DNA from 4 places in the Bacillus sp. XF8 genome. Region 2 is predicted to be linked to each of the others. Evidence: riboswitches for the same ligand, from Rfam matches in the RefSeq annotation. Region 2 holds a riboswitch; each other region holds the start of a gene.
What was found. Region 2 has a riboswitch for thiamine pyrophosphate ahead of thiT (energy-coupled thiamine transporter ThiT). Riboswitches for the same ligand answer to the same signal wherever they lie in the genome.
Positions count from the first base shown of each region.

Region 1: linked by a shared signal. The riboswitch ahead of tenA (thiaminase II) and the one ahead of thiT (energy-coupled thiamine transporter ThiT) in region 2 are both predicted to bind thiamine pyrophosphate.
Region 3: linked by a shared signal. The riboswitch ahead of tenA (thiaminase II) and the one ahead of thiT (energy-coupled thiamine transporter ThiT) in region 2 are both predicted to bind thiamine pyrophosphate.
Region 4: linked by a shared signal. The riboswitch ahead of J4P91_RS16400 (MTH1187 family thiamine-binding protein) and the one ahead of thiT (energy-coupled thiamine transporter ThiT) in region 2 are both predicted to bind thiamine pyrophosphate.

Region 1 covers NZ_JAGDQK010000020.1:146,071-148,276, forward strand. The annotation lists gene J4P91_RS13975 (alpha/beta hydrolase) at 1-48, opposite strand, end outside; gene tenA (thiaminase II) at 473-1,162, opposite strand; TPP riboswitch at 1,563-1,670, opposite strand; gene J4P91_RS13985 (MBL fold metallo-hydrolase) at 1,719-2,206, opposite strand, start outside.
Region 2 covers NZ_JAGDQK010000040.1:54,557-56,762, reverse strand. The annotation lists gene feoB (ferrous iron transport protein B) at 1-382, opposite strand, end outside; gene J4P91_RS22730 (FeoA family protein) at 379-606, opposite strand; TPP riboswitch at 793-894, shown strand; gene thiT (energy-coupled thiamine transporter ThiT) at 988-1,632, shown strand; gene J4P91_RS22720 (hypothetical protein) at 1,663-1,890, opposite strand; partial or broken gene J4P91_RS29065 (class D sortase) at 1,886-2,049, opposite strand; gene J4P91_RS22715 (hypothetical protein) at 2,164-2,206, opposite strand, start outside.
Region 3 covers NZ_JAGDQK010000038.1:3,300-5,505, reverse strand. The annotation lists gene J4P91_RS21635 (ABC transporter ATP-binding protein) at 1-270, opposite strand, end outside; gene tenA (thiaminase II) at 239-934, opposite strand; TPP riboswitch at 1,023-1,125, opposite strand; TPP riboswitch at 1,187-1,299, opposite strand; gene J4P91_RS21625 (SH3 domain-containing protein) at 1,729-2,206, shown strand, end outside.
Region 4 covers NZ_JAGDQK010000025.1:19,061-21,266, forward strand. The annotation lists gene J4P91_RS16390 (ABC transporter substrate-binding protein) at 1-157, opposite strand, end outside; gene J4P91_RS16395 (ABC transporter permease) at 154-930, opposite strand; gene J4P91_RS16400 (MTH1187 family thiamine-binding protein) at 902-1,222, opposite strand; TPP riboswitch at 1,324-1,424, opposite strand; gene J4P91_RS16405 (PTS sugar transporter subunit IIC) at 2,138-2,206, shown strand, end outside.

The DNA.
Region 1 (2,206 bases), on a different contig from region 2:
TGTACTTACAAGTAATAACTTATTCCCTATTCGTTTTCTCGTTCTCATATTTTTCGATTCCTCCAATATTAAATTTTTATAACTATCGTACAATCTAGGTAGTTACATTTTCTAAAAATACGTTTGTTGATTATTTCCTTTAATTAAATTCTTATCCCTAGGAAAGCTTTCAAGAAAAAGTGAATGATTTGCTAAATTTGAAGTATATCAATCTATATTCCAATTATTGTAAGATAAATAGAGAGCAATAATTTTCTTTACAGCTATTTCCTCCCTCTTAAGAATCTTCAATAAAAATCATACTCTCCCTCTTTTTATTGTGTAATTTTTTTATAATATGTCCGCAACAAATTACTGAATTTAATTTTTCTAAAACGTAGAGATTATTTTTGTACACTAAAAAATGACTAAACTAAGTTAGCCATTTTTTGTAATCCGCAGTTACTTTTGCAATGTGAGTAATATCTTTTCCTTACAAACTTACACCTTCTCCCTTTTCTTCCACTGGCCACTTTTCTAATGTGTAAGCCATCTCCCAAAATGAATATTCATACTGGCTGCTAATTACAAAATGTTGTTTCATACGCTTACGATCAGCTTCTGTTACTGTTTCAGCAATTGCATCTAATCGTGCAATTTGCTCTTCTACTAAAGTACGGAACCAGTCAGAGCCGTATGCGGAAATCCATTCTTGGTAAATTGGTTCTTCGGGTTGACATTCTTTCAAACGTTCACCAATTTCATAATAAAGCCAATAGCAAGGTAAAATCGCTGCAATAATATCCCCTAAATGTCCTTCATAGGCAGCACGATACATATGTGATGTATACGCATAAGCCGTCGGTGCAGGAACGAATGATTCTTTTTCATCTTCAGTAATTCCTAATTTTTTTGCAAAATTCTCATGTAACGATAATTCAGCTTGGTATGTATTTTGTGCATGATGCGCCATGCGAGCTGTCGTTTCTAATTCAGTAGCTTTCGCCGCCCCTAACGTTTGGATTCTTGCGAAATGACTTAAATAATATGAATCTTGCAGTACATAATAGCGGAAACTAGCTAAATCTAGCGTTCCATCTCCTAGTTTTGTGACAAACGGATGGTTAAAGCTTGTTTCCCAAATTGAATTAACTTCTTTGCGTAATAACTGTGAAAATGACATTATAAGACCCCCAATAAATATATAAATTACAAATAATAGTTACAATCTGTATTTTTTATAAAATAGAAAGCTAAAACAGATTTCTCCACCAATTGTTTATCAGTACCTAGACGACTTGCCCTTTTACCAAAACTTGACTTTCAGCAGCATGCAGTGCATATAAATGGATGCATAAAGTGAAACTTTAATCAGTGGGGGTTTTCTTCATCCCACTACTGATTATTAGCCCTCACGAATCGGGCTTTTACGGGCAGTTAATCCCCCACCTAACTTCTTTGCTTTCGCTGAACTTTGAGGTGGGGGTCTTACTGCCCACAAATAGCGGGATAAAATAAAAAGCACTTTCTCCACATACGTAAAGAAAGTGCTTTGGAAATCATCGATATTTTATAAATATAATGTCCCATCACTTCCACTTCCCTACGCTGGTATCAGCCAGATCAGGTCCTAAGGGTCTCAAAGGTATACTTTGATCTCAGCCTATCTAAAGGCACTCCTAGTGGATCGATATTAACTATTTAATTTGATACTTATCATAACACAATTCATAGAACTGTCAAATATTATTTGAACGTTCAAACTTTATAAAATATTTTTCATCTATTCCCACTAATTGTTCAAGCCGCTCTTTAACATTTAAATTACAAACACCACCGTGGTAACAAATTACAGTCTCAATATCAAACTCTAAAAATCTTCTAAGCGATTCTTTAGCTATTTCCATATATGGTGTCGTTTGCGGGACGGGCCCTTTTAAGTTTCCATCAACGCATACCATTGCGTCACCTGCAATTAATGCTTTATATTTTTCACTATATAAACTAATATGTCCCGGAGTATGCCCTGGTGTATGAATTACTTTAATGCCTCCGAAAAAGGGTAAACTTTGTCCATCTTTTAATGTTTGATTTACTTTTGCTATAGGTGGATTTTTATATAGAAATTGCATAACTTCCGGAAGTGCATCCCATTGGTCTTTATTCATGTTACTTGGATTTGTTTTCATTAAATGCACTTGTCCTTCAATATACGGCTTATCTAATT
Region 2 (2,206 bases):
TTTCTACGTTGATAACGATTCCACGCTGCTTCGCAACATCAATCATATTTAAACCGATAGAAACTGGTTTACCAAATTCTAATAACTGCAACGTTAAATGCATATTGCGCTCAAATTGAGAAGAATCCACAATATTTAACATATGCTGAAATTCTTCTGTTAATAGAAACTTTGTAACGACACCTTCATCACGAGAAACAGGATTTAAATCATATACACCTGGCAAATCAATTAGCGTTCCTTGCTTATCTTTTAACTTACCAACTTTCTTCTCTACCGTTACTCCGCTCCAGTTCCCTACATATTCATAGGAACCAGTTAGCGCATTAAACAATGATGTTTTCCCTGTATTTGGATTCCCTAGCAATGCAACCTTATTCACGCTAATTCCACCTTTATCATTTTCGCGTCACAATGACGAATACTAATTAACTGTCCACGGCACTCTAATGTACATGGGCCATTGAACATTGCTTTTTGTTTTATACGAAGCTCGCATCCTTCTGATAGGCCAAATGCAGATAGACGTCTTTTCAATAATTGATCCAGTGCCTGTAAATTTTTCACTCGTACTTTTTGACCTATACTTATCTCAACTAAACTCATAATCTCCCTCCTCAAAAGAGAATGATAATTATTTTCAGAAAAAATTATATCATATTCTTTTTATCTGGTACTATAGCTCTTTCCTACCTATTTATTAACTTTTTGAGACAATTGTATGTAAATACACACATCCATTTGTCATTCTCATCCATTTCGCTTACAATGAACTTAACAAATAAAGAATCTCGTTATCACAGGGGGAGCCTCGTTGCTGAGAGGGAACACTTCGTTCCGACCCTTAGAACCTGTTAGTTAATGCTAACGTAGGAATTGTGCGAACGTCGAAATACATATACCTCATTATTTTCTACTTACGTATTTCATATCTCCCTTTGGTAATCATTCTTTTTTGTGCAACTTGGATTTAGGGGGAATGACAACATGCGTAACACCAATTTACAAGCGATGATTGAATCTGCAATCCTTGCAGCCTTTGCCTTAATCATCGACATTTTACCACTATCGATTAAACTTCCAACAGGCGGTTCTATCTCATTTGCTATGATTCCTATTTTTATTATCGCTTACCGCTGGGGATTTAAAACGGCTTTCTTAGGAGGGCTAATTTGGGGACTACTACAAATTGTAGTCGGCGATGCATATATTTTAACGCCTGTGCAAGCGTTTATCGAGTACTTCATTGCATTTGCTTTTGTCGGCTTTGCAGGTTTATTCTATCGTCCCATTCAAAAGGCACTTGCAACATCTAGTCTTGGCAGTCGCAAAGATAAGCTTTCATCCAAAGGCAATCAAGGAAAAAAAGTTTTTGTTTATATTATCCTTGCTACATTTGTTGGTAGCTTTGCACGTTATTTCTGCCACTTTATCGCGGGTATTATTTTCTGGGGACAATATGCGCCGAAAGGTCAATCTGCAGTCCTATATTCATTAATCGTGAACGGTAGTACAATGCTTGCTTCTTTCGCATTATGTACAGTGTTACTACTTCTTTTATTTACAACTTCACCACGCTTATTCAAAAGCGTTGGTGCATATAATATGAATTCAAAAAATAAGAGCGCCTAAATGGCGCTCTTATTTTGTATAAATTAGGATTTAATCTTTATCAAAATGTCTATAAGAACGTAATCCATCTAGAAAGAACTGAAAATTTTCCGTCAAGACAGTAATGATAGGATCTTGATAATTCTCTACATTGACATGAATAACTCTCGGTTCTCCATTCTTTCCACACCTACTATAATCTAACATAACCGCATCGTGGCCAGCTGTTGAAGATTCACTAATCAAAATCCCAATGGATGGATATTCAAACTCTTCCATCTTTATATGGCATTTGAGAAGAAGGTTCTTGAGAATTCGCAGTTGTTTCAGTCAAACTCCCTTTTGATTCTATCTTCTCAAAATGCTCTATCTCTTCTATTGTTAAATCTTGCGCGGAACTTTCCCCTTATACCATTCAAAGGAATAATAAGCCCCCATAAGAATGCCAATTATCTTCAAGAAAGCAAAATTCCCTATACACACCTCTCTATTTACGGGATAAAAAAAACATTGTAGATTCCCTCTACAATGCTTTTTTTAGTGTCTCAGTATCTACATGTTACTTTCTTGTGATTTCAGAGTAGGAGAGTCCGAA
Region 3 (2,206 bases), on a different contig from region 2:
TTCAATAATCGTTCTCCACGGCAGGAGCATATCTTTTTGTGGCATATATCCTACAGGATGACTCGTTGTTTCTGTCAGTTGGATAGTTCCAGCCGTCGGTTCTTCTAATCCTGTAATTAAACGAAACAATGTACTTTTGCCACAGCCACTCGGTCCAATGATGCTAACAAACTCCTTTTCTTGCACGAAAGCATCTAGGCCGTTTATGATTGGCTTTTCATCATAATGAAAAGAAACATTATGAAATTGTAGTATGCTCTTGCTCCTCAAAACCCCACATCTCCTTACGATACGCCATATCCCAGAATAAATACTCAAATCGGCTGGAATATAAGAAAATCTCTTCTAATTTGGCTAACTCTTGTTCAGATTTCCCAATAGCTAGTTCATTTAATAAATCCATTAACCAAATGCAAAGGTCTCCATATTCTTCTGAGCTATATCCTTGAATCCACTCCCCAAAGAACTCATGATTCCTTGCTCCCGGAATATCATTTAAACGTTTTCCAATTTCCCAGTAGCTCCACATACAAGGAAGAAGAGCCGCAATTAACTCTGCAAGCGTACCATTTTGAGATACTGACATCATATAGTTTGTATATGCTAAATTTTTAGCAGATGGTTTTGCCTCTTCCATCTCCTTTACAGAAATACCAAGGCGTTTTGCATACTGTTTATGGATTGTCATTTCTCCATTTAAAATACCATCTATTTGTTCTGCAAATTTTGCCATAACTTGCGGATTAGTCGCTTTCACAACTCCAATTGCATATAATTTTGCATAATCTAGTAAATATAGATAATCTTGTATGATGTAATATTGGAATTTATCTTTTTCTAACGTACCGTCCCCCATCCCCGTTACAAACGGGTGATTATGACTTTTTTCCCAAACAGGCTGCACAGTCTCGAATAATCTCTCACAAAATTTCATTTATATTTCCCCTTCCTTCATATCTGTTTATCTAAATAAAAAAGCCACTCCTATATATAAGAAGTGGCTACAGCAAATAAAAACACATTTATTCGTTGTTCCACTTCCCTTCGCTAGTATTACCTAGATCAGGTCCATAAGGGTTAAGGATTATTCCTCTCTCAGCATGCAAAGCACCCCTAGTGGTTGTTACTATGAATTTGTCCAATAAAAAAGCCCTGTTTCTTTACGCAAAGAAACAGGGACTGACTGTTCATGTCCGAATTGCTTCCCTACGCTAGCATAATCTAGATCAGGTAGTAAAAAGGATCAAAGACTCTCGGTCTTACTCTCAGCTGGCAACACCAGCTCTCCTAGCATAATATGAAATTACCATAGTCAGTATAACACTGTCGTGGGTCATCAGCAACTGTTTTAACTTATTACTATCTCATTTATCCTAATTGGCAAGGACTAATAACCAGTTGGCTTACAGATTATAAAATGAGAATTATTCACATCTAAGTTCTACTATATAAAATATGAAAAATAAACATTCATATAGGCATGGCTACTTGTTCTCCTACTAATAAGTACAAAAGTGATTTTTCACTATCTATTCAGAAAATATCGATTATCTTTTATTCATATTCTAATGATTATTTATCTGTTATTCTTGTAATATATTTCGATTCCATTAAAAAATTGTTATTTTTTCTCATTTCATATTACAGTTATGTGAACAATGCACAAAGTATTATATCTTTATACTATAATAAAAAATATATTAATACATCTATGGGGGCTAATATTAGATGAAACAGAAAGCTACAGCTTTAACGGCAACTACTGTCGCAGTCGCCTCTCTACTTCCATCCATAAATCAAGTAGATACGCGCACTGTAGCAGCTCAGCAATTGCCTACTCAAAACACTCAATATATAAAATCAAATACAAAAATATTATATTCGAATAACAGAATAAATACAATAAATAAAACTAACTCCTTAAAAAAAACAGATATTGCGTTTACTACATCTACTAAACTTAAAAATAATTATATCGTAAATACCAATATTTTAAACGTTCGCTCTGAGCCAAATATCAAATCCTCTATTACTGATAGATTACCAAACGGCAAATTCATCTCTGTACAAGAAACAAAAGGGGATTGGTATAAAATCTCACATAATGGGCAAGTAGGGTATGTAAAAAAAGAATTTGTATCCCATACATCACAGCCATTAGTAAAAGGAATTACAACACAAAATCAATCTTCCTTTTATGTTGGTG
Region 4 (2,206 bases), on a different contig from region 2:
CTACATATAAACCAGTATGATTTGTATTTGGGAACCAGTCCAAAACAATTTTTACTTTCTTTCCTGTATCTGTACTCTCTTCTTTCTTTGCTGCATTACAACCAACAACACTGGCTGCGAGTAAAGCCGCTAGCATCACTTTTAGTCCTTTTTTCATTTTTTATCGTCCTTTCTGTATATCCATGGTGCTGTTAGTCTTGCCATAAATTCTGCGATAAAATACAAGAGCAATGTCACCATTACGATAATTGCTGCGATACCAAATACACGAGCTGTTAAAAAGGATTTTGTTGCGCGCGTAAGCATGACACCTAATCCTTCACTCGCACCAAGCCATTCCCCAATAATCGCTCCCATCACGCTATATGTAACGGCAATTTTTAACCCTGAGAAAAAGTATGGAAGTACAGCTGGAAATTTCACCTTTTGATAGGTTTGCCATTTTGTCGCACGCATTGTTTTTAATAACTTGAGCATGTTTTTATCTACGGTTTGAAAACCTTCTAAAATACTAAGAGCAATTGGAAAGAAGCAGACAAGAATAACGACCATTACCTTTGGCAACATTCCATATCCAAACCAAATAATAAATAGAGGTGCTAGCACCACAATCGGAATTGTTTGCGAAATAACGAGTAACGGATTAATTAAAATGCGAAATAGCGGAATAACATCCATAATAATTGCAATACTTGTTCCAAGTAAAATCGCAAAAAACAAACCAATTACAACTTCTTGCAGTGTTTGCATTGTATTTGGTAACAATAAATCTTTCATTCCAACTAGCTCTTGGACAATCGCAGAAGGCTTTGGTAAAATCCACGACTCAATTTGAAATAATGTAACCACTCCTTCCCATATAGCAATGAGAAGGATTAGCCAAATCGTTGTAATTGTTATGTTAGATCGTTTCTGGTTTTTCATATTCATCACGGTACTTCCAAACTTTCTCATCAATCGTTACACCAGTACTTGGACGATAATGGATTTTAATAGAAGTAATAACCTCTTCTGCTCCAGCATCGACACAAGCTTGTTGTGCACGCTTAATGACATCAAGAAGCACGTCTAATTCTCCTTCTAGCGTTGTTTCCATCGCACCTACTTCATAGCGAACACCCGATTGTTGTACGACTTCAATTGCTTTATCAACAACAGCATATACATCATTCGTTTTTGCTTGCGGTACTACTGAAAATGAAATTGTAACTTGTTGTGACATATTAAAATCCCCCTTGCAAAATATGTTTGTAAAAAGAAAAGGCTTTCCTACCATCACGTAGGAAAGCCTTGTATGCAAGTTATTATAGAATAACATATGCTACATCACTTTAAGTAACTCCCTACGCTGGCATTATCCAGATCAGGTTGAGGGTCGATGCTTTTTACATCCTCTCAGCCAATTGGCTCCCCGGTCCTTAATTCGTTTTCATTGTAGCATGATTTATTTTTTCAAACAAACTTATAACACAGAAGACATTGCTTCTGTTCTATTAGATTACATTTTAAAATAACTTTGTTAGAACATAAAGTGAAACTTTAATCAGTTGGGGTCTTACTGCCCGTTAATGCAGGATAAATGAAGCAAGATAACTAAATCGCCCCTTCCAATACTTTTTTAATAAAGCTTCTTGTTAAGAAACACACAAAAAAAGTTCTTTTTTTCTAACAAATGAATATAAATTCATTTGTTATAATTATAATTCATTATTAATCTTACGTTTTCTCCGATTATCTATTTGCATTCAATTTTTTTTACTACTATAACAGTTTTTCTTTATAGAATAATAAACAAAAACTACTAAAAAAATATGTACCCTACTAACAATTTTTCAATATAATCAACTTGTTAATCAAAAGAAATCTGTAGTATATTTTCCCCATTAACTATTGATACACCTTCAAATAATGGACACATTTTCCTTTTAACCAATTCGATTTATTAGTCATTCAAAGTTCTGTTTATATGTCTTTTCTGAAAACACAAAAATATTAATCTCATAAATATACAGGTTATAATGATGGCGTCGAGAGATAACCGATCAAATAATTATGTTTTATCGCCTCCAGAGAAAACGTTTACACTCTCCCGATAATTATATTTAAAAAGTAAATGAATGAAGGGAACTGAATTAGTATGGAAATGTTAAAAGGTACTTTACTGTTACTCGCTGTACTTTCGTGTATGTCATTATTTTGCTTTAAA